3 regions of the Evansella cellulosilytica DSM 2522 genome follow, and region 1 is predicted to be linked to each of the others. Evidence: predicted binding sites of a transcription regulator. Region 1 holds the regulator's gene; each other region holds the start of a gene.

Region 1 (8,300 bases):
AGCCTGATAGGAGTGGGTTTATCCTATCAGGCGAGCGACGAGCATAGCCATTGCAATACAAATAGAAGGCACTGAAAAAGTGGCGTTCTTTCACTTTTTCAGTGCCCTTAGGCAATGTGCGTAGCCGTCGCAATCGTTTAAAAGCCTGATAGGAATGGGTTTATCCTATCAGGCGAGCGACGAGCATAGCCATTGCAATACAAATAGAAGGCACTGAAAAAGTGAAAAACTTGCTGTTTCGTTGCATTAATATTAATACAGCTCATTATAGGGAAAGGGAAAGTTGATGAGACCGGAGCAAGCGAGTTTACTGTCTCTTCCTCTACGAGTATATGCTTTGGAGCGTATCCGTCGAGACAACTCGAAGCATAAGGCGACGAAGTAACGCTCGTTCCTGTGGGATCGAAGGCAGGGGTGAGACCCCGCAGACCGCAGGTCGAGGAGGCTCACCAGCCGCCCACGGAAAGCGAGTTTGCACAGGTCTCATCAACTTCTATATTCAAACAACCTTATATTTATTAGTCTACCCTTTGAATTTAAGTACTTTTTCAGTGGTCCTTTTGCTGCTTTTTATGTTCTTTCCCAAGTAATATCCCAATTGGTATAGATATTAAGGAAAGTATAGCGATAATGATAAACCCTTCATTAATTGCTTGTAAGCTCGATTGTTCAAGTGATGTCCCATTTAGTGCAGTAAGCTGTCCTCTTCTAACCTCGAAATATACGGATATGAAAACGATCCCTAACGAAGAGCTCATTTGGCGAAGCACATTATTCATTGCCGACCCTCTCGTAATTAGCTGTTCTGGAATAGCATTCATACCTGCTGTTGTAGATGGCATTGTGCTTAATCCCATCCCTATTCCTCTTACACCATTTAGGACGAAAATAACCCATAATGCCGTTTCTAAGCTTAAAAATCCATATAAAAAGGTAGGTATTGTCGTCAAAATAAGGCCTGTCGTTACTACAAGTGCGGGGCCTTTTTTATCTAACATCCTTCCACCAATGCTCATAAAAATACCGGAAAGTAATGCTCCTGGCAATAACGACAATCCTGTCATAATCGCACCGTAACCATATACATTTTGCACTAACAATGGTACGAGAAAAATACCAGCAAACAAGCTAATACTACTGATACTTCCAATCCAAACGCTATACGTGTATGCACGTACTTTAAAAATCGATAAATCGAGAAGTGGCTGTTCTTTTCTGTTTTCTATGCGGATAAAAAGGAATAACGATAATAGTCCGAAAACAATAAGAGCAATATTCAATACGTTTGTTAAATGTCCAATCTCCGACACTCTTCCTAATGCAAGTAAAATCGCACCTACACCGAGCGTGACAGCAACGAATCCCGACAAATCAAACGTAAGTCCATTGACCTTTTTCGTTTGTTTTAAATACAAATATGAAAAGATAAGACCTAATAATCCAGTAGGAATGTTACAAAGGAAGAGCCATTGCCACGATCCCATTTCGATAATAAATCCACCTAGTGTCGGTCCAATTGTTGGCGCCATCATTGCAGCAATACCATAAATCCCTGTCGCAAGTCCACGTTCTTTCCTCGGAAAAACTTCAAAAATAAGCGCCATCGATGTTGGCATCATTAATCCGCCACCTATTCCTTGAAGACCACGGAATAAAATGAGAGAGGATAGATCCCACGAAAAAGCTCCTAAAATGGATCCAAGAATAAAGATGAACAAGCCAGCCATATATAGCTGCTTTTTCCCAAACTTATCACCTAAATATCCCGTAACTGGCATCGTAATACCCATTGTAACCATAAAAATCGTAATAACCCATCCAGTCGCAACGGCATCCCCACCGAACACATTCATTAAATGGGGAACTGCTGGATTTAACATACTGTTATTTAAAATAATTGTAAAAGTCCCTAATAAAACTGTAATAACTACGAGCCATTTATGTGGTACTTTGCTCAACAACATCACCTGCTTGCTAAAACTTTTTCGAAACTCGAAACATTACTATTACTATACCACGATAGCCGATGATTGCCTACATGCCTATTTAACGAAAAATAGCATCCCCTTGTATGAGGGCAACATTACTGCCTCAAGAACTCCAATAAATAAAATTAAGGTGTGTTAAAGGCTTACTAACCTTTAAACACACCTGTAAGTACTTTGTATGTAGAACTCTTCTGAAGAAAAGGGTAATATTCTCATTTACATTGGATAATGCTTTAAAAAGTAAACTAATGATTGTAGTTCTACTGATAAATCAATATGATGAATACGAACGTTTTCCGGAACGGATAGTCTTGCTGGTGTAAAGTTTAAAATTCCTTTAATCCCTGCTTTTACTAATTGGTCTGCAATTGGCTGTGCTGCATTAGCAGGAACAGTTAAAATAGCAACTTCAATTTCACCTTGAATCAGCTCTTCAATATTATTTAAATGATGAATGCTAACGTTTCCAATTTCTTGTCCCACTTTGTTTTCGTCTACGTCAAATGCCATTTCAATTCTCATGTTGTTACTTTTGGAAAAATTATAGTTTAATAGTGCAGTTCCTAAATTACCTACTCCTACTAAAATGACCTTTGTCACTTCATCTTGATCAAGCGTCTTACGAAAAAAAGTCAATAAGTAGTTAACATTATACCCATAGCCCTTTTTCCCTAATGCACCGAAATAGGAAAAATCACGTCTGATTGTTGCTGAGTCTACCTTTACTGCTTCACTTAACTCAGAGGACGATACACGATGTTTTCCAGAAGATTGCAGGCTCTCTAAAAATCGATAATAAAGCGGTAGACGTTTTGCTGTTGCTTGCGGTATTTTGGCTTGTTCAATATCCACACTATTCCCTCCTAGCATGATGGTTGCTCCAAAAGAATATAGATCTCTTTTGAAGTCCCATTTCATTTAATATATATTTGTATTTATTATTGCTATCTTTTAAAGTCGCCGTTCTTCCCACCTGTTTTTTCAAGCAAGTAATTTTCTCCTATTATCATTCCTTTGTCAACTGCTTTGCACATGTCGTAAATCGTTAAAGCCGTTGCTGACACGGCTGTTAGCGCTTCCATTTCAACACCTGTGCTTCCTTTTGTCTTTACACTTGCTTCGATATGTAACGTGTATTCACTTTCACTAGTTTCCCAATCAAAATGTATGTTAACTCCCGACAAAGATAAAGGGTGACACATAGGTATCCATTGTGATGTGTTTTTTGCAGCCATAATACCTGCTACTTGAGCAACAGCTAAAACATCTCCTTTTTTCATTGTCCCTTGTTGAATGCCATCGTATATTTCTTTATTTACTTGGATGCTTCCTTTTGCAACAGCTGTTCGCACTGTTTCTCCTTTATCGGAGATGTCGACCATTTTGGCTCTCCCTTGTTCATTAAAATGCGTGAACGAACTCAAGGCTTCTACCCCCTTTACTAACACTATTGTACACTTTTCTTCACAAACTACACAACCACTTTCATTTAAGTTGCTTCATATGTGTTTATTCATGTACACTTATTTTGTGAAATGTATGGATTTAGACAGTGAGGATGAAAAAGATGATCTTATTACAATGTGTACAATTGTCAAAATCCTTCGGAGCAGAGAGAATTTTATCAAATGTAAAGCTTGAGGTACAAAGCCGTGAACGTGTAGCATTAGTCGGTCGTAATGGTGCCGGTAAATCTACACTTCTAAAAATTATTGCTGGTGACCTCTCATTTGACTCTGGAGATTTAATCATACCTAAAAACGTTTCAATCGGTTACCTTGCACAGGATAGTGGGTTAAACACCGATCGTTCCATTTGGGAAGAGATGAACACTGTATTTGTTCATTTAAAACAAATGGAGAAACAGCTAAGAAAACTAGAAGAAAAAATGAGTAATCCGAATCAAAGTGACTATGAAAAAGTTTTATCAGATTATGATCAATTACAGCAAGATTTCAAAGATGCAGGTGGCTATCAATACGAAGCAGATATACGTGGTATATTATCTGGCTTAAATTTTGCTCACTTTGACTATAACACGACTGTAAACACTTTAAGTGGCGGCCAAAAAACGCGACTAGCTCTTGGAAAGCTCCTCCTATCAAAGCCTGATCTATTAATTTTAGATGAGCCGACAAACCACTTAGATATAGAAACTCTTACATGGCTTGAAAATTATTTATCTAGTTATGATGGCGCGATACTCGTAGTATCACATGACCGTTATTTTCTTGACCGTATTGTTAATCAAGTATACGAGCTGTCATTTAACGAGACGACTAAGTATCCTGGCAACTATAGTAACTATTTAGAGGAAAAAGCGAAACGCCTTGAAATAGAATTAAAGCGGTTTGAAAAACAGCAGGAAGAAATGAAACGGCTTGAAGACTTTGTTCAACGTAATATTGCTCGAGCTTCCACTACTAAAAGAGCACAAAGTAGAAGAAAACAGCTAGAAAAAATGACGCCATTAGATCGGCCTATCGATGATGACCATTCTGCAAAGTTCCGGTTTAACATTAATAAGCAGAGCGGAAACGACGTACTATCCATTGAAAATCTGTCTGTAGGCTTTAATGGGAACACACTATTTGAAAACATTAATTTAAAGATAACGCGCGGAGAAAGCGTTGCTTTAATTGGACCAAACGGAATCGGAAAATCAACGTTGATTAAAGCGATTTCCAAAAAATTATCCCCGATAGCTGGTCAGATCAATTACGGTAGTAACGTTAAAATTGGCTATTACGATCAGGAGCAAACGGAATTAACATCTAATAAGACGGTGCTTCAAGAACTGTGGGACGAATATCCACAAACGCCAGAAAAAGATATTCGTACCGTTTTAGGGAATTTTTTATTTAGTGGTGATGACGTCTTAAAGATTGTTTATGATCTTAGCGGTGGAGAAAAAGCAAGATTAGCACTTGCGAAGCTTATGATGCTTAACGCAAACTTGCTAATACTTGATGAGCCGACAAACCACCTCGATATTGATAGTAAAGAAGTATTAGAATCTGCACTCATTGATTATCCAGGAACTCTCCTTTTTGTATCTCACGACCGTTACTTTGTGAATAGAATGGCAACAAGAGTAGCTGAATTATCTTCGACAAAAATAACGGACTATTTAGGTGATTACGACTATTACGTCACGAAAAAGTTAGAGCAAGAAGAGCTAAAAAAATTAGCCGAAAAAAAAGCTGCTGCAACTCGAACAGCTAGTCCTGAAAAGCAATCTAGCGAAGGCTCCGCCAAGCATGACTATGAGCGTGAAAAGGAATTAAAGAAAAAAGAACGCCAGCGTCAAAGACGGATAGAGGAGTTAGAAGTACTCATTGAAAAAGAAGAAACAAGTATTGCTCAATGGGAGGAAGACCTGTGCGATCCAGTTATATACCAGGATCACGAAAAATCGCTTGAGCTAAATAACAATATAGAAAAGTCAAAAGCCAATGTAGATAAATGGATGGAAGAATGGGAACAGCTGCAGGATGAATAAATATAGAGGGAGACTCTAGAGTTTGGTCATTCCTTATTGAGTCCCTTCATGCAATTTGAAAAAGTGATCTGTATTATTTTGTAGAGTTGTTGGACTTAAACTGAAGATTCAAGGTTAAACTGGCGAATGTCATTTTATTGTTTAATAATGTAAACAAAAACCGTTGCGACTTGTAACGGTTTTTGCTATACATCAATTTTGTTCCACGATAACAGATTTTTTTCTGCTATGAAGAGTGCTCTATCGTCACTGTTCCTGTTTTTCTCAGTTCCTATCTGCTCTGAGAGACGTTCTATCGACATCTCTCAACACTTCAAACTTCCTTCGTGAGTCAAGCCCATCCTATTCGAAATATAGTTACTAAAATACAACATCAGCCAATACTACAAACAGACAAAACAAACTTTTTAAATGAATGTACGTGCCCACACATTCACTTATAAGCTAAGAATCTAACCGTTAGCTCTCGCAGAAACTGAATTTTGTAAAGACCATCCGTAGCAGACACTTATCGTAATGAACATCGAGGTTGCTGCCGCTACAATGCCTGAATCATTTAAAACTAGTAGGGCGAGGGAAGCAACTATACACGTATTCATCATAAATGTTTGTTGTTTATGCAGCTCTTGTTTTTTTCTCCTCCACACAATTAAACCTACTAAAAAATAGCTTGTTATAAAAAGCTGTGTCCAATAAGATACTCTAAATATTTTTATGTTCATTTCAACTTTTCTTATGATCGTTTGCCAAATAGCAGAGGTATCGCCACTTAATAGTTGTTGAAATGCGATATAAATATGCGTTGATGGCGCCTTCAATTGTAGAGCATATATGCCTACAAGAACGACAAATAAAAATAGGAACCCAGTTACTAATTTTACAGGCCACGTAATATTTTTTAATAGTAGCTGGATCGTTAAAAAGAACATGACAACACTGACAGCTAAACTTGCCCCAGCATTTGCGCCATAGGTAGAACTACCTAACGCGATAAGTAAAATGACAAGGACGCTCATGAGCTTGAACCAAATTGTAAAAGCTGCCTTAAAGGATAAATGGTCTTTAAACTTTCCTATAAAAGGGACTATCATTAACAGACCACTAACGATGAATATTCCTGCGAACTCATTCCCAATGCCATAATAACGTGCACCAATAACTGGATCATAGCTCAAAAAAGATCGCTCTAGTAAATACCCACCTAAAATAACATCAAACATTAAAGTGATAAAAAATAATCCACAAGCAACACTAAATGGTTTCTTTGAAAGTTTTGTTATCAACAGGCCGAGTAAGAAACTTAAAAAAGTTACTAACATGACATACAAGTAAGGTGAACTATTTGTCATAACTGGCGGGATAATAATAAAAATAAAAGGTGAACTTACACCACTTAGTAGTAACAATACTGCAGCCTTTTTCCACTTTTCCACATCTTTTAAAAGCCAAATCATAAGTGATACAACAATTAATAGCAGTACTAATCCTGTTACATAACTCGATAATACAGCGCCCCGCTTCGCATACACATAGTTAATTTCATTTAATCTCTTTTGGAAGTCTATAAAAGACCAATCATTTTCTTCTACAACAGGCTTATATAAAAGTGCATTTCCTAAGCTGCTGCCACTATGTAATGAATCATCAATATAAGCTTGAACCCAAGTTTCAGCTATATCCGTATTACTTACTAAAGACGTCCGCCGCGTCGTTTCAGAGTAGAGCGTTGCTTTTGACGTATTACTGTCGTTTTTCCAAATCCAAAGAGGTCCTAGCTGATTTTTCCTTGCATATGCATTGTTATTCACTGCAGGAGATAGCAGCCACACTTCGGTATTAAGGTGTTGAACCATTGCTACCGTTTCTTCTAGTCTAAGTAACGTATTTTCATATAGATAATCGAAATGCTCTGGCTCTATCTTTCCTTCCTCAGAGAATAAACGATATAAATCTCCCCATTCAACGACGGTGAACGTCCTTTCATGCTGTTTTTGAACATCTATTAACTTTTCCACAACTAACGTTTTATCTATTTCTACTCCTAACGGTGCATCTCGATTATCCACAATGACATCGTATAAATTCCCATTAGCTTCTCCGCTTTTATTCATGACAAAAAGGGAAGCATACCTTTCTTTATCCTCACGAGTATCAGCATTTCCGATCACATATGTAAAAACATTTTGTTCGTTTAAGCTTTCACCTAACCATCCTATATGAGCTCCATAGCTATTCGCAGCCATTTTTTCCTCTAATAGATGTAAGTAAGGATGAACTAAGTCCGCACTTCCGTCATCACCATACCACTGACGCATTAAATCGACAGCCTTAGTTCCATCTACTAGTTCATCTCTTTCGAAACTATTCCAATCCTTCACTCCAACTGCGCGTCTACCTACACTTAAAGAAACAGCGTTATTCAAATACGAGTAATTTCCATCTGATCTAAGATTAATTGCAGCGTATGCACCGGTTGTCCACAGGTGATTGTCACTTGCATGATGATATAGCCACTCCATTTCTTCAAAAGATAGCCCAGGAACTAATATAATTGTTATATGTTGCTCTTTTTTATCACTTTCTGCAACAACTGGACTATCAGTTATGCACAGTAACACAAACAAACTAACATAAAAACATAGGCTTAGTTTTACAAATGTGTATATTTTCTGATATATCCACATAATCCACATCCCTATCCACAACTTTTTAGCTGTTATATCAATTATAAACAGAGTTATTCACAAAAACTTAAGTTATCCACAATTTTACCTGTGAGTATTTTTGACATTAATATACCAGTATTCGAC
Region 2 (8,300 bases), 1.1 Mb from region 1:
ATGAAAAATCGCACGAGCTTCGTGATCGCTCATCGACTATCTACAATTAAGGATTCAGATGTAATCTTAGTCATGAACAAAGGGGACATCATCGAAAAAGGAAACCACAGAGAGCTATTGGAGCAAAAAGGATTTTATGCAGACCTCTACGAAAGCCAGTTTGCACAATAGACTAAAAGGCTAATGGGGACGGACCTAGTTTGCCAAAAACAGTACAAATAAGGAGGCAATTGCTAAGAGGGACGGATCTAGTTTGCCGAAAACATTGCAAATAAGGAGGGCGCTGAAAAAAATGGTTCTTTCACTTTTTCAGTGTCCCTAAGTAATGTGTGTAGCCGTCGCAATCGTTAAAAGCCTGATAGGAGTGGGTTTTTCCTATCAGGCGAGCGACTGCAATACAAGTAAAAGGCACTGAAAAAGTTTCTCTGTACTTTTTCAGTGGCCTCGCAAATAAGAAGCCTCTTGTTTACCTGAGCTAAGGATATGTAGCATTTCCTTAGCTCGTTTGGCAAAAAAGAACCGTCCCCATTAGCCCACATTAGCCTGTTAGAGATATGATTACTGCTCCGAGGAATACGATGGTGGCTACGAAAACAACCAATTTCGAAACAGATTCTTCTTTTTTCATGAAAAAAGAGACGAGGATTACGGTTAGTACTGGGTCTACTGCAAGGATGGCAACGGCATAGCTTACTGGTATATAGGACACAGAAAGGTAGAAGAAAAGTAGCGCTAAACTCGTTGTAACTCCTGCCCAAATATAATAAGGGTTCTCCCTAGCTGAATGAAGGTGTTTACGAATTTTGCCTCTGGAAGCTTCGATAATCGTCAATACTACAAAGGCCGCGAGAATTCCTACGAATACTCCTAGGAAGGGGTTCGGCACATATTCCATTGCTTGTTTAGACATCCCTTGGCCTATTCCATATCCAAATGCTGATAAAAGTGAAATCACATACCCAAGTTTGTATATTTGTTGAGAGGATTGGTGGAAGAATTGAATACCTAACAATATTAATCCAGTAAATATAAGTACAATTCCTATGAAAGGAAACATTGTTATTTGTTCGTTAATCACAACGATTGCAAATATAAAAGTAATGATTGGGGCAGAGTTTTTTATAGCAACTGCCTTTGAAGAACCAATATGTCTAATCCCCATATATAAAAGACCTCGGCCAAAAACGTTAATAAAAATACCTGATAGTATAAAAATAGTGAGACCAAGAGGATGAAGAGAGATGGGAACATCTAGTAAATATATTGAAACCAATAATATAATGCCTAAAATCAACATGTTAATGAATGTAATGATCCACACGCCGTTGTGTTCTGAATGATGCATACCCTTTTTCAAAATGATGTTCGTAATGGAAAAACATAGGGCTGATAAAAAAGCCAAAACAAATCCCATAACTAGTCCCCCGTTTATTTCGTGAAGTATAATAGCCTATGTCATAACAGGGATTTGTTGCACGTACGAAAATACTAATAGGGACGGTTCTCGTTTGCATAAACTGGTAAGTGAGGATGTTTCACATTCCGACTCGTTTCGCAAAGGAGAACCGTCCCCGTTAGCCTATTCTACTTCAATGGATCCGGTTACGTCGCCATCAACTGTTGCAGATGCTTCAAAATCAGCATTAGCAAAGATGAGATTGCCATCAATAGTAGCTGTCTCATGCAGTGTAAAACCGTTTTCTTCTACAAGAACGTCACCATCAATTGTTCCACCTTGGACAAGTAGATTTTCACTTTGTACCGTTAGTGTTGAAACAGATAATGTATGTGTCTCAGTAATATTTCTATCTTCATCTTGCTCATAAAGGGCAAGCTTACGATAAATATCATCTGCTTGGTCACCTCTTTGGTGGAACTGACCTGCAATAATGACATCATCTTCAATTGAAATGTCATCTAAGGTTGCAATAATCCACTCTCCATCTTCACTGACAGCATTCAAAAATGCATCAGAATCATTTACAATAGATGCTGTTGTCACTACGTCTGGCTCATTATTATTTGATGCTTCATCTTCCGTACTACATGCGATTAATACTGTTGCAGAAATTCCAATTACTACAATCCCTTTTAATAAACTTTTCATTTTTAAACATTCCCCCTAATAAAGTTTGTTAATATTTTCACTAATTGATTTTATCACTAATATTAGGGGCATGTTCATGAAGATTTTGACCTTTTCATGAACCTTTTATATATGAATCAATTTCATAATTATTGGCCCTTATGGGCCAAGGGTTTCAGAACATGAAAAAAGGAGTACCTCCCCAAATGTCGAATTTAGTAAGTGACGAACAAACCAATTCGAATGGGAGGAAGCCCCTTATGTCTATTGTACGACAAGAGAGCCTTTTTAGCATGCAAATTTTATTTGACTTAGAACCTACCCAACGTTATGATGAGATTTTTTCAGCGATTGATATTCATCCCATCCTCACTATCGTAGTGAAAAGATCTAATTTAGGTAGACCTGTAGAATTAAACTATCCTGCAATGATTCAAGCACTCGTGGTGAGGCTTGTTGAGAGAATTCCCGAGATGCAACTCCTAGTTGAACGTTTAAACACCGACCTTAAGTTTAAGTTGGACTGTGGCTTTTTGATATCTGATCCAGTCCCTTCTGAAGCTTCATTTTCAAGGATGATTACAAAAATTAAAGATACAGACATTCTTGAAGAGGTAAACTCTCAAATAATAACTGATGCAATCAACGAAGAATATATTACAGATCCTAATATTGCGATTGACTCTGGTCACTTCGAGGCGAGAGATCAGGCTCCTTCAAAAAAAGAAGAGAAACCAAAGTCTGAGCCAAAGAAACGTGGGCGTAAATCAAAGGCCGAACATGAACAATGGTTAAAAGAGAAAGAAGCTAAGGAAGCATCCTTGTCTATTTTTGAAAAGAAAATTGAAGATCAACTAGACGTTTCTTACGATGAACTTCATGATCAAATGCCACTTCATCCTACATGGGGCGTGAAGAAAAATAGTGAAGGGAAAAATGTGTTTTGGTTTGGTTATAAAGGTCATTTAGCTGTTGATACCAAAACTCAGTTTATTCTTCATTCAATGATTTCCTCAGGTAGGCTAAACGATGGTAAAGCTGCTATACCTTTATTAAAAGGAATAGAGAGAAACTTTTCGGAACTTAGGATGATCTATGCACTAATGGATGCAGGATATGATTACGATGCAATCTATGAACAAGTCCATCGAATGAAAGGATATTCCATCATTGCTTATAACAAAAAAAATGAATCAGAGCCAATTGGGTTTGATGAAAATTTCGCTCCAACGTGTGTAAGGGAACATTCCTATCGATACGATAGCTTTGATAAAAAATACCAAACCTTAAAATACACACGTCCAAAAGAGTGTAGGGATTGTCCTCTAGCTGAAGATACATTATGCCAAAAGGTCTACAAGATAAAAATAGAGTCGGATTTACGCCGGTACAGTGCACCCGCACGCGGTTCAGTTGCCTGGAAAGATAGATTTAAGGAACGGAGTTCCGTTGAAAGGGTCATTGGATACCTAAAAGAATTCTTTCAGTTGAACAATGTAAGATATCGAACAGGAAAACGAGCTAAAGTCCATTTTGATTTGGTTACCATGGTGTACAATGGAATGAAATTAGCTAGCATGAGACTTGCTCAAAAACAATATTCAATGAATTCAGTAGCAGCTTAATTCTTTTGTAAAAGGACCAATGTTATTTTAAAACAGCGTTGATTGGAGCTGAAGGTACGAGACGCCTGCGGGAAAAGCAACAGCTGAAGATCCCGCAGGGTGGGTTTCCCGAGGAAGCTGAAGCGTTGCCCGCGGCAAGCGAGTATCCTTAAGAGGAAATCAACACAAATTTAAAGTAACTGATTTAAAAAACGATATAACTATTAATTCTGAAAGTGTTGGCTTTTTTATAAAAGTGAATTATGAAATTGATTCATATAATAAATTTAATTAAATAAAATATAAACAAAACAAAGGGATTAATTTGGCAAACGAGAACCGTCCCCGTTAGCCCCGTTAGCCAACAAAAATAGGGACAGTTCGCGAATAAGAACCGTCCCCATTAGTATTTCTATTAGTTTTTGCGGTCTTCGAACCACCCGATTAAATGCGCTAATCTTTCTAGGCGATGCTTCGGTTTTCCAGAGCGTGAGAGGTCGTGATTTTCATCTGGGAAGCGTACCAATTTTGTTTCGACACCTAGACGTTTAAGGGCAATGTACCATTGCTCTGCTTGCTCCATTGGGCAACGTAGATCCTGTTCACTGTGTAGGATGAGCGTCGGTGTTTTGACATTACGAGCATGCGTAAGTGGAGAGAGTTCCAATAGCTTTCCTACATCATCCCATAAGTCGGCATGCCCGTGCTGCCACTCTGTGAAGAGGAAACCGATATCACTCGTTCCATAGAAGCTATGCCAGTTACTGATACAGCGTTGCGTTACCGCTGCTTTGAATCGATCTGTACGTGTGACGATGACGTTCGTCATGTATCCACCGTAGCTTCCGCCAGTGACAAAAAGCTGATCGTTATCGATGTAGCTGAAGTTATCCAGTGCATAATCGACACCAGCCATAATATCCTCATAATCCATTCCGCCGTAATCACCGATAACTGCATTTACGAAGTCATGTCCATAGCCGTGACTCCCGCGAGGATTCGTGTAAAGTACCACATAGCCTTTGGCAGCCATTAACTGCATTTCGTGGTGGAGTCCGTTACCGTATGCTGTAGCTGGACCGCCATGGATTTGAAGAATCATAGGATACTTTTTGCCTTCTTCATATCCAAAAGGCTTCATCACCCAACCTTCAATATCCCAACCATCCGTACTTTTATAATGGAAATTTTCAGGCGTACTTAAATGCACCTCGTCATAGAGAGCTTCGTTCCAGTTCGTAAGCTTCACTACGCTTTTTACATCTGTTAAATCTTGAGTAACGACATCGCCTGTAGAATGAGGAGTAGCAAGCACTAGAACTGCTTTATCGTCATTTACGATATCGTAAGAAGTTACTGACGCTACGGATGGAGATAAGGAATCCGAAACTTCACCTTTCAGATTTACTCTGAATAATTGGCAATCTCCACCAACTGTCGCGATGAAGTAAATGTGCGAGCTTGTAGCATCCCAAGTTAAGTTTCCTCCGCCTGTGTCGTACTTCGCATCTACACCTACAAGATTCCCAACCGTGTAATCAAAGTTTTCCGTTAAATTCTTTAACTCTCCTGTTTCATAGGATAATAGCAGTACATTCGCATTACCTTGGCTTCTTTCACCACGATTATGACCAGCAAAGGCCAACCACTTTCCGTCAGGTGAAAAAGAAGGTGCGTAAATATAACCATTTCCTTGGTAAAAAAGCGCTTCTTCTTTTTTCTCAATGTCATATTTCCATATTGCAGGAAGGTAGCCCCATTCTTTATCTTCTGCCTTTGTACCGATGTAAATTAAAGAAGCCCCATCTGGAGAAAAACGTGGTTGACCAAAGTCATGATCGCCTTCTGTCACCTTCGTATATTCCTTCGTATTGACGTCAAAAAGATAGACGTGTGTACGATCATCGTTATATATCCCAGCACCGTCTCCTTTATAACGTAGTCTCGTAATGACCTTCACATCACTTTTTTCTTCCTTCTTTTCTTCGTCCTTATCGGTTGAAAGCTTAAACTCTCCACGAATCGTTAAAACAAGCTTGCTTCCATCTGGTGACCAATCGTAGTCACCGACACCTTGCTTCACATCAGTTAACTGAATTGCTTCCCCACCATCTGTATGTAATAGATACACTTGATTTTTCCCAGTGCGGTTAGAACGAAATGCGAGCGAGCTTCCATCTGGAGACCACTTCGGCGCAGCATCAACAACTAATTTATCCTCTTTTGCGTAGTGAGAGGTGAATTGTCTTCCAGGTCCTTTAAGGTCAGTAACGTAAATATTTGAGTAGTAGCCATCCTTTTCCTTATCCACATGTGTTAACACGTAGGCCGCTTTGTCTTTGTTAGGAGACACTTGAGGGTCGCCAACAAACTTAAACTTCACTAAATCTTCAGCAGTAATCGAACGTTTCGTCATATTGAATTCCTCCATTTTGAATATTAAAAAAATCTATTAATCTATTTTAACATTTCGATATTCGAAATAAAAGAAGTAAGTAATGGGACAATTCTCACATCTTTGTTTATGTGGAAAGCTTTCACTTCAATATCCATTTACCAAAATGACGTCATTTTATATCTTTACATTTTACACTTTGTCTAATGTATTACCTAAAAGATAGATATATACTGTTATGAAAGTTAACAAAATGGGTTTTGAATCCAAAAATAATTAAAAGATTGTGTTAGATTATTTTACAAAAATGGTAGTGTAGCAATTATTTTGGTGAATAAGAACCGTCCCCATTAACCCTAAGCGAAAGGAGAGGTTTGGATGGCTGTAGCAAAAGTGTTTACTCCTGAGATAGAGCTTGAGGAAGTAAGCATGCGATTTCAGACGGATAAGACGGAAGTGTTAGCTCTGGATAATGTGAGTGTTGCCATTCAGAAGGGCGAATTTGTTTCGTTATTAGGCCCTTCAGGCTGTGGGAAAACAACGTTATTAAGAATTATGGCTGATTTGATTCAGCCGACATGGGGTGAAATAAAAGTAGCTGGTAAAACTGCGAAGGAGGCGAGACTAGCCCAGAAGTATGGCATTGTTTTTCAAAGTCCTGTTTTATATGACTGGAGAAAAGTAAAGGACAACATTACGCTGCCTTTAGAAATGATGGGGACGAAAAAGTCCGAAAGAGAAAGTCGAGTCGATCATTTGCTAGAGTTAGTAGGTCTGAAAAAGTTTAAGGATAAGTATCCATGGCAGTTAAGTGGTGGGATGCAGCAACGTGTTGCGATTGCAAGAGCGTTAGCAATGGAGCCAGAAATACTGCTAATGGATGAACCATTTTCTGCTTTAGATGAATTTAGTAGAGAGAGATTAAATGAAGAGCTACTGTCCATTTGGAGTAAAGTAAACAACACAGTTGTATTCGTTACCCATAGTATTACTGAGGCAATATTTTTATCAGATCGTATATTTGTTCTTTCCCCTCACCCAGGTAGATTGTCATCGGTTGTTGAAGTACCATTACCGCGACCACGGACGGCAGATATGAGGCAAAGTCCAGATTTTTATGAGCTCATATCACGTATTCGAAATCTATTTGAAGGGGTGTAGCTGTTATGAAAAACAGAGGACCTCTTCAGCGATGGGCCCAAAAGATCACTTGGATTTTTGGAATTCTGATTATTTGGGAAATTTGCTCCTGGTTACTATTAAACGTTTTTCAAGTGCGGCTAGCACAATCGAAGCTACCTTATATACACAAATTAATCGAAACGTTGACTAGTTATTGGGGGACACTCTTTTCGGAGGGTTGGGTCACTTTTGCTAATGCGAGTATTGGTTTTGCGGCAGGAGCTTCTGCAGGTATATTGTTAGCCATTCTCATGAGTTCTTCAAGATGGATCGAGCAACTTACATTTCCTTATGCTGTCGCCTCTCAAATGATTCCGATATTAGGGTTAGCTCCGATCGTCTATGGGATAGTACGGGATGTTCAATTAGCTCGAATATTAATTGCAGGTTATATTACTTTTTTTCCTGTTGCCATGAATGTTTTAAGAGGTCTTCGAAGTGCGGAGCCTACTGCAATGGAGTTGATGCATTCTTACGCAGCGAAGCCGTGGACGGTCTACTGGAAACTAAAATTCCCAGCTGCTTTGCCAGGATTATTTAGTGGCTTGAAGATTGCTGCTCCATTAGCAGTTACAGGTGCTATTTTAGTCGAGCTAATGGGAGCATCCAATGGACTCGGTGTCATTATGTTACGAAACCTTTATTACGGGCCATCACATATTTACATGTTTTGGTTAACCGTCATACTAGGAGCACTACTGGGCATTCTTAGTTACTTTATTATTACTATTATCGAGCGTTTAGTAACCCCTTGGCAACCAGAGTTTCGCTCATTAGGAGGTGACGACTAGATGCAAGGCGGTCCTGCAGAGAAAAATGCGAGTTGGATGGAGCAACCAACGATAAGTAAATCGAACGTAGAGGGGACAGGGGAAAATAGAATAGAAGCCAATAATAAAAATCATAAAAGAATGGTAGAAAAAGCGAGAATGATCGTACTTCCGGTTATTGCTGGAATTCTGTTTATTGTCCTATGGGAACTGCGATTTTTTCATACTATTTTTCAGCTAGAAACGTATCAATTACCTCTCCC
Region 3 (8,300 bases), 2.0 Mb from region 1:
TGTCGTAACTGTACGTTTGGATGCCCATTTGGCATACCGAAATTCGATTTTGAAGAAAACAAAATGTATAAATGTGATATGTGTTACGACAGGACGAAGCACGAAATTGCTCCGATGTGTGCGTCGGTATGTCCGAGTGATGCAATAAGATTTATTGATCATGAAGAAATGATGGAACTTCGTCGTCGTAGAACACAAATGAACTTAATTGAAGGAAAAAAACCATCAGAAAATGACAAATGGCAGTATGTACCAGAGTTTTTCGGAGTGTATACAGACTAATAATGAAAAAATATAGGTAGAAAGGAGTGGAAGAAATGTCAAAAGAATGTCCTAAAGAACGGAACGGAAAAAATTCTAAAAGTGACATGGTCAACCTTACGAGCAATCTTGATCAACAAGATGATCTCAAATTTAACCGTCGCGCGTTTCTAAAAACTGCCGTTGGGGCCTCTATCGGATTAGGACTTGCTACGGTCCCGTTTAGCGTAAGGGCAGTCATGGGTTTAACAGAACCAGACTTTGAAAGGGTTGAGATTGTAGATCTAGAAGCGTTACCTAAAGGGGAATCTAAAACTTTTTACTATCCAACTGAAAATGACCCTGCACTGTTAATTCATACGCCAGCTGGTGAGCTTGTTGCATATAATTCAGCATGTACCCACTTGATGTGTCCAGTTTTTTATCAAAAGGAAGAGGACATATTACTCTGTCCATGTCATAAAGGTTATTTTGATGTTAATAGTGGTCACCCAGTCGCCGGTCCGCCACAAAGAGAATTACCGCTTATTGAAGTGGAAGTTGACCAAGGGAAGGTTTATGCAGTAGGGAGGCAGTATCGTCATGGGTAAAAAAATGTGTTGGGCCGTGTTAATTTTTACGATAGCCCTCAATGTGGTAATGCTTCAATGGACGGTAGTCGCTTACCTTGGAAGAGAATATGACCTTGTAGTAACTTATTCTAGTATTGGCGTATTAGGTGCAGTTATCGCTTTCTTAACGTACTTACGTTGGAGAAAAGTTGAATATAGAAGTGAGGATTAATGAGGTTGACTCAAAAGGGGAGAGTTGGGACCTTTTGAGTCAGCTTACTGTATGGGAGTTATCAAAGTGCATTAAAAACGGGGGAATAAAAAAATGGCGAGAATCACAAAATGGAATCCAGAGGATGAACATTTTTGGGATACAGAGGGGAAGTATCATGCGCGAAGAAATTTATGGATATCAATACCTTCACTATTTCTTGCGTTTGCAGTTTGGCAAATTTGGTCTGTAGTAGCGGTAAATTTAAATGATGTTGGGTTTTCTTTTACCGATAGAGAACTCTTTTTACTTGCTGCACTACCTGGACTTACAGGTGCAACTTTAAGAATTATTTATACTTTTTTAGTACCTATTTTTGGTGGGAGAAATTGGACTGTTATTAGCACAGCCTCCTTATTGATACCTTCAGTAGGAATTGGTATTGCAGTTCAAAATCCGGATACACCATTTATAACAATGGCTATATTAGCCGCCCTTTGTGGATTCGGTGGTGGAAACTTTTCATCAAGCATGTCAAACATAAGCTTTTTCTACCCGAAAAAGGCTAAAGGAACTGCGCTTGGATTAAATGCGGGAATCGGAAACTTAGGTGTTAGTGCAGTGCAATTACTTGCACCACTTGTAGTTACCTTTGCACTGTTTGGAGCATTTGCAGGAGCGCCTCAATACTTAGGGGACGGAACCCAGGTTTACTTACAAAATGCAGCTTTTATTTGGGTGATTCCAATTATACTGACGGTTATTGCTGCTATTTTTGGTATGGATAATTTACCTGGTACGAAAGCATCTATTAAAGAACAATCAGTCATCTTTAAAAATAAGCATACGTGGATCATGACTTGGCTATACACGATGTGTTTTGGTTCGTTTATCGGTTATGCTGCAGCATTTCCATTGCTCATTCGCACAGAATTTCCTGAGGTCAATGCGATGGCATTTGCATTTATTGGTCCCTTTATTGGTGCTGCGATTAGACCACTAGGTGGTTGGCTTTCAGATAAATTAGGTGGAGCATTTGTTACCTTTTGGGACATTATTTTAATGATAGGAGCAACACTCGGTGTTCTTTACTTTTATAATGCTGGTAATTTCACAGGGTTTTTGATTATGTTTATCGTATTATTTTTTGCCACTGGTATCGCAAATGGATCAACATTTAGAATGATTCCGTTCATCTTTAATCAGAAAGAAGCAGCCGCAGTGTTAGGTTTTACAGCAGCAATTGCAGCATATGGAGCATATCTGATTCCTAGCATTTTTGGTTGGTCTATAGATACTACTGGAACAGCAAATTTGGCTCTTTATATTTTCATAGCTTACTATGTAATCAGTTTAGTAATGAACTGGTACTACTACTCGAGAAAAAATGCTGAAGTGAAATGTTAAATATTTAACCTTGACGCGTGGGAGAGATTTAATTGCTGCATTCTAGTTTAGTGGAGATTATCTTATTAGAATGCAGCCTCAATCCCTTCATTAAATGAATATATTATTATTTACACAAACTGGATTGAGCTATCTCAAACCAGTTTTCTTTTCAACAGCAGAGACGCTCGTTTCACTTTTCGATAAGTGACAAAAGATAGAAAAAGACGAACAATTAACGTACATTAGGCATAGTGATTGGGAAAAAGTAACTGTCATACAATAGTCAAATTATTATCACTTTTACCTATACGAATAGTGTTAACATAAGGGTAGTAAAATAAATGCAAAACGAATGACAGAAAGTAGGGTTTTCTCATGAATAAGAAGCAACTCCAGATGAAAAGATTCTTTAATGAACTCTCAGAGGAAAACCAAAAGCTATTACTTAGTTATGGATTAGAGATAAAAGTAAAAAGTGGAACATTTCTCTTTTACGAAGGGGATTTTCCTGAGCATGTATATTTAGTGTGCTCTGGCAAAGTGCGGTTAAGTAAAATGACAGCGGATGGAAAAGAGTTTTCCGTTCATTTAAAGCAGAAAGACGAACTTGTCGGTGAGGTAGGATTATTTAATGAAATGGCAATTAGTGTAACGGCCGAAGTGATTGATGATGCTACACTTGTTCGATTTGATAGACATACATTAGAAGAGTTATTTCGTGAAAATGGTGAAATTGCTGTTGCCTTTATGAAATGGTTTGCAAGACATACACAGTCTACACAAGCAAAGTTTCGCGATCTAATTCTTTGTGGAAAGACTGGTGCCTTATATTCAACACTGATACGATTTAGTAATTCATATGGTGAAGATAGAGATGGTTCCATCTTTATTAATGTACAACTAACAAACCAAGATATTGCAAACTATATAGGGACGACACGTGAAAGTGTCAATCGTATGCTCAATGATTTGAAAAAAACTAATATCTTATCGATGAAAGACGGATATATTACTATTCATAATATACAATTTTTTAAAGATTATTTACATTGTGGTGATTGTCCAGTTGAAATATGTACAATTTAAAAAGGGTTTCCTGCGCAAGGCGATATAGTGCCTCGCGCTTTTTTTACATTAAAGGTTCGAGGTGTAGATCTTCACCAAAAAAAGATTGTTCCCCTGAAGTAGTTAAAAGAGTACAGGAAATGGATTTTATTTTGTGATCATCGCTAACTACTTCCTCGTACGTTAAAAGAATACCGTGACCGAGTTCTTCTTCACCATGGAAAATGACAACTCGTTGTCCTTCTAGAGAACGGTGTTTCGCTTTATTGATATATTTTGTCCATGATGGAAATCCATGGTATACATTAACTTTGTTACCTTCTGAGTCATAGCCTAAATGTGCTTTAGCATCATCGATGTGGCAATCGAGATTATCATCAATGCTTTTAATTAAACCATAAATTTGCTCACAATCATCCATTGTTACATTTTCAGGAAAAGTGAGAACTAAAAGGTCTTTATCTAATTGGCCTTTTAGCTCTTTTCTAGAGATTTTAGAGAGCTTCTTAACAAATATACCATTTTTATTTTTAAAACCTAAATCTTCAAGAAACTCATGAAGATTAGGCTCTTTTTTGTACGTAATCTTTACACTTAACATATAAAAACCTCCTTATATGTACATTACAATAACAAATAAAGTCTGTATATGATGTATAAAACATCACATATATGTCTTTATGAAATGTGATATTTATCACAAACTTTATGTTAAAATTCCTTTATTATTAAAATATAGCCTCTGTTAAAGGAGAGTATTGATTTTAACGAAGGTGCGAGCCCACTGTGGCAACTGAGCATATTGAAGCGGAAATGATCAACAAAGTTTTAACATAGACAAAATATAAAGTTGTTTTAGAGAGGTGAATGAGATGAAATGGTACATTCCAAGAGAGCATGGTGCGTGGGCGATGCTTATTGTCCCTTACTGGATAGGAGCAATAACTAGCGGTTTTCAATGGGGACACCTACTATTTTTTTTAGGAGTATTTTCCTTTTATTTTGCCCAATCGCCTTTATTAACGTATATAAGAAATACGAAAAAAAGTGATGTGTGGCCATCCTTCATAGTATACATGATCATAGGGGGGATGTTTACTGTTCCTTACGTGATCATATACCCACATATTCTATTTATAGGAAGCGTTATTATTGCCCTATTTGCTTGTAACGTTTATTTTGCAAAAACAAAGAGGGAAAGATGGTTTATTAATGATTTGATCGCTATTGTTGCGTTATCTAGTCTTTTGCCTATTGCTCATATTATAAGTGGAAATGTTTTACAAGGTCATGTATTTACTTACTTGTTTTTAACTGTTTTATACTTTACTAGCAGTGTTTTTCATGTTAAATCATTAATAAGGGAAAAGAATAACCGGTTATTCCACAAATGGTCATTTGCGTACCATATTGCAATAGTAATCATCACTATTTATCTGCAATATTATCTTATAGCTATTGTCTTCATTATTACATTCCTTAAAGCAATTGCATTTCCAAAACAGCTATTAAAGAAGCCTATGAATATAGGAATTGTTGAAATAATAAACAGTTTACTATTCTTCATTTTTATCATCCTTCATCACATTTGAGGTTGACTCAAAAGATTCAATTCTATACTATGAGTCAACCCTTTTCTACATTAAGTGGTTAAAATGAGATATTATATTTGTCTACGGTGAAAAATATTCATCTTAAACGTCCCTCGTATAATCTAACCGTTCAAACATGAAATTAGTATATCTTCGTCTTTCTTAAATGCGCTAAGGAAAGTCCAGTTTCCCACACCACTGAGAAAGGAAAGGACCTTTCACTTTTCTAAATAAGATTCGTAATATCCCACCCCTCTCAATAGATTTAAGCAAGCTAATTCATTTTAAAAAATAGATGACACAATTTCTAAAGGAAACAAGAACTAATTTATAAAAAAAGAGAACGAGGCAGTAAATTACGAATAAGATATTGATGAGGAAGACTGGAGTTAAACTTAATTTAATTTATATGAGAAATATTATTGGAGAGGGATGAACATGTCGATAAATGAAAGAGTTTTAACAATTGAAGGACTAAAATGCTATGTCCATCTTCCTGAAAAACCTAATGGATTTGCAATTCTTCTACTCGGTGATAAACACCACTTCGTTCATAGTACTACTAGTTCGTGGATTCAGCACCCTTTACGCAATCAGTTTCTTAATAGACTAATAGATGAAGGGTACACTGTTTTTTATTGTGATCCTAAACATATTCATTGGGGTAATGATCAGGTGTTTCATGTAGTAGAACGTTTAGTTAAATACGTTTTAACATCGGAAATTATAAATGAAAAAATTCATATATTTGCAGAAGGAATAGGAGCATTGATTGCCTTTAGATTAATGACACACCAATTTATTCAAATACGTTCAATTATTTTATACAATCCATGTATAGATTTATTCCAACAATACGAAGAAGAAAAAAAGAACCGTTTTTTTTATAAGCGTTTTATTCAAGAAATTAAAGAAGCGTATCGTGTTGAAGAGAAGAACGTAGAGAAATTATGTAAAGAAAAATCGTTAATACTAAATGATATACCAATGTATCTACCTTTTCGTGTTTTTCAAGTGATTTACCAGGCACCATATAATCCTGATATTCATATCCGTTCTTTTATTCAGCGAAGGAAGGATATTCAAAGGGAGCTCATCACTACTTTTTATATGCCGGGTAAAACGGTCGAACAATTTTCTAGTCAAATGATTAATTTTTATAGAAAACACGAAAAGAAATTAAAAATGTACAATATAAGAAAGCGGTAATAGGAAAAAAGTTTCACTTGCACAATTTAGCTTCTTTTGTAATGATAAAAAAGTAAAAAAAGTGAAAGGGGTGGAAGAATGAAACTGTTGTATGGCGTAATGATATTTGCAGTTGCCACCCTTCTTTGTTTTATCATTCTCTCTCAATTTTTTGCATCAGAAGGAATTGTTGTCCTTTTTGCTATATGCTTTGGATTTCTATGTGAATATATTTTTTATCGATCGAAAATGAGAGGCTAAAATGTAACATAAAAGTAAGAATCGGATTGTCCTTTTCTCTATAATTAAGAATATAATGGAAAGGAGAGTGATTAGTTAAAAATTAAATAATTGGCGCAGAGGAGCGTGTCGTTAGAAAATGAAGGGCTATATTTATTTATTGATAGTATTAAGCATCTTACTATTTACAGGCTGCTCACAAAGTGATGAAACACATGTAGAATTTAAGAAAATAGGATTGTTATTATCTGATCCAATTGATGATCACGGTTGGAATAGTAAGGCTTATCAAGGAGTACTTAATATTCAGTCTACATTTGATGTTCAAGTATACATAAAGGAAGATATTCAAACATCCGAACAAATATATGAATCTATAGAGGAATTTAGTAACGAAGGAGTCACACTTCTTTTTGGACATAGCTATTTATATGCAGACTATTTTATGGATTTAAAAGATGAGTATCCCCATATTCATTTTGTAAGCTTTAATGGAGATGTTTCTGGAGATGGGATAACAAGTATTCATTTTGAAGGTTATTCAATGGGCTATTTTGCTGGAATGCTAGCGAGTGAGATGTCTCATTCTAATAAAGTAGGCATCATTGCCGCATTTCCATTTCAACCTGAAGTAGAGGGCTTTATTGAAGGGGCAAATTATCAAAATGAAAATATAAAAGTTTTTACAGAATTTGTTTATGATTGGACAAATGAAGAGAAAGCTCTAGAGCATTTTTACAATATGAAAGGGCTTGAAGTTGATATTTTTTATCCTGCAGGAGATGGATTTCATGTAACACTTGTCAATGAGATAAAGGACTCTGGGTTATATGCAATAGGTTATGTCGGCGACCATATCGACTTAGGCGAATCTACTATTCTAACAAGTACAGTTCAAGATGTGGAGCGTTTATATGAGCATGTAGCTAATGAGTACCAAAATGGCACATTAGAGAATGGTAATATATACTACGATTTTGAAGAAGGCGTTATTTCATTAGGTACATTTAGTACAGAGGTGCCTGATGAAATAAGAGAAAAAATTGAAGTAGCGATTGCCCATTACATTGAAACTGGTCAATTACCACATGAAATGAATGAATAATTCAATTATATCCTATAATGGTAAATGTATTAAAATGCAAATGAAGAACCCTTTCATTTGCATTTTATAATTTTACACCTCAAAATAATGATTAAATGGCAATTCAAAAAGGGGATTTTATCATGCCGCAAAATAAGGCGATTAAAAAAATGGCCGATCGTGTAGTGGAAGGTTATGAAGCAATTCATCAGAAAAATTATGGTAGAGCGAAACAGCTTCTTGAACCTTTACGAGAGCTACTTCATCAAGAAGATAGACCGAATATTACTTTCTTATCTTATTTGGCGATTGCCCAAATTGGTACAAAAGATATTGAAAATTTTCTAGAGACATTTGAAGAACTGGAAAAGTATGATGCTAAAAATGTCAAAGAGGAAAAATTGAAAACGAGAGTAGCTGAACTTTTCCAAGAACTAATGGAATCGCTTGGCGATACACGTATAGGCGAATAACGTTTTTCTTCCACTGGCTAAGTGCAGGCGCCCGTTGCGCTTCTGGACAGGTACATAGAGTCAAATGCCCTCATATGATACTAAAGAAGACATGACAAGAGGTTGCTTCATCCTCAGAGCATGGAATAAAGGAGGTAGTTTTACGTGCATATGTCTCCAATGTATCAACAACAACACGGATGGTATAGAAATCAAGGTGGACATCAGCATCATCATGGAGGGCAAGAAAGATTTGGGCCTATTTTA

Evidence for each region. Region 1 encodes Rex, which represses fermentation and respiration genes when NADH is low (regulators of the CRP and FNR family bind a similar motif). Its sites were predicted from a motif close to TTGTGAAATATTTCACAA; they were not measured.
Region 2: BCELL_RS06605 (polymer-forming cytoskeletal protein) is a predicted target of Rex. The motif match lies at 2,133-2,150, and genes of this name have one in related genera.
Region 3: BCELL_RS14490 (YwiC-like family protein) is a predicted target of Rex. The motif match lies at 4,163-4,180, and genes of this name have one in related genera.

Annotation. Positions count from the first base shown of each region.
Region 1 is NC_014829.1:388,408-396,707, reverse strand. Features, by position in the region: gene BCELL_RS01985 (MDR family MFS transporter) at 549-1,958, opposite strand; gene BCELL_RS01980 (redox-sensing transcriptional repressor Rex) at 2,205-2,840, opposite strand; gene moaC (cyclic pyranopterin monophosphate synthase MoaC) at 2,933-3,412, opposite strand; gene BCELL_RS01970 (ABC-F family ATP-binding cassette domain-containing protein) at 3,556-5,490, shown strand; gene BCELL_RS01965 (hypothetical protein) at 5,943-8,174, opposite strand.
Region 2 is NC_014829.1:1,471,184-1,479,483, forward strand. Features, by position in the region: gene BCELL_RS06595 (ABC transporter ATP-binding protein) at 1-171, shown strand, start outside; gene BCELL_RS06600 (DMT family transporter) at 539-1,414, opposite strand; gene BCELL_RS06605 (polymer-forming cytoskeletal protein) at 1,580-2,107, opposite strand; gene BCELL_RS06610 (IS1182 family transposase) at 2,347-3,711, shown strand; gene BCELL_RS06615 (S9 family peptidase) at 4,106-6,106, opposite strand; gene BCELL_RS06620 (ABC transporter ATP-binding protein) at 6,464-7,246, shown strand; gene BCELL_RS06625 (ABC transporter permease) at 7,252-8,058, shown strand; gene BCELL_RS06630 (ABC transporter permease) at 8,059-8,300, shown strand, end outside.
Region 3 is NC_014829.1:3,115,763-3,124,062, reverse strand. Features, by position in the region: gene BCELL_RS14520 (4Fe-4S dicluster domain-containing protein) at 1-282, shown strand, start outside; gene BCELL_RS14515 (QcrA and Rieske domain-containing protein) at 318-851, shown strand; gene BCELL_RS14510 (hypothetical protein) at 844-1,044, shown strand; gene BCELL_RS14505 (NarK family nitrate/nitrite MFS transporter) at 1,138-2,430, shown strand; gene BCELL_RS14500 (Crp/Fnr family transcriptional regulator) at 2,788-3,498, shown strand; gene BCELL_RS14495 (hypothetical protein) at 3,542-4,078, opposite strand; gene BCELL_RS14490 (YwiC-like family protein) at 4,350-5,069, shown strand; gene BCELL_RS14485 (hypothetical protein) at 5,508-6,278, shown strand; gene BCELL_RS22660 (hypothetical protein) at 6,357-6,518, shown strand; gene BCELL_RS14480 (BMP family ABC transporter substrate-binding protein) at 6,637-7,602, shown strand; gene BCELL_RS14475 (hypothetical protein) at 7,725-8,054, shown strand; gene BCELL_RS14470 (penicillin-binding protein) at 8,205-8,300, shown strand, end outside.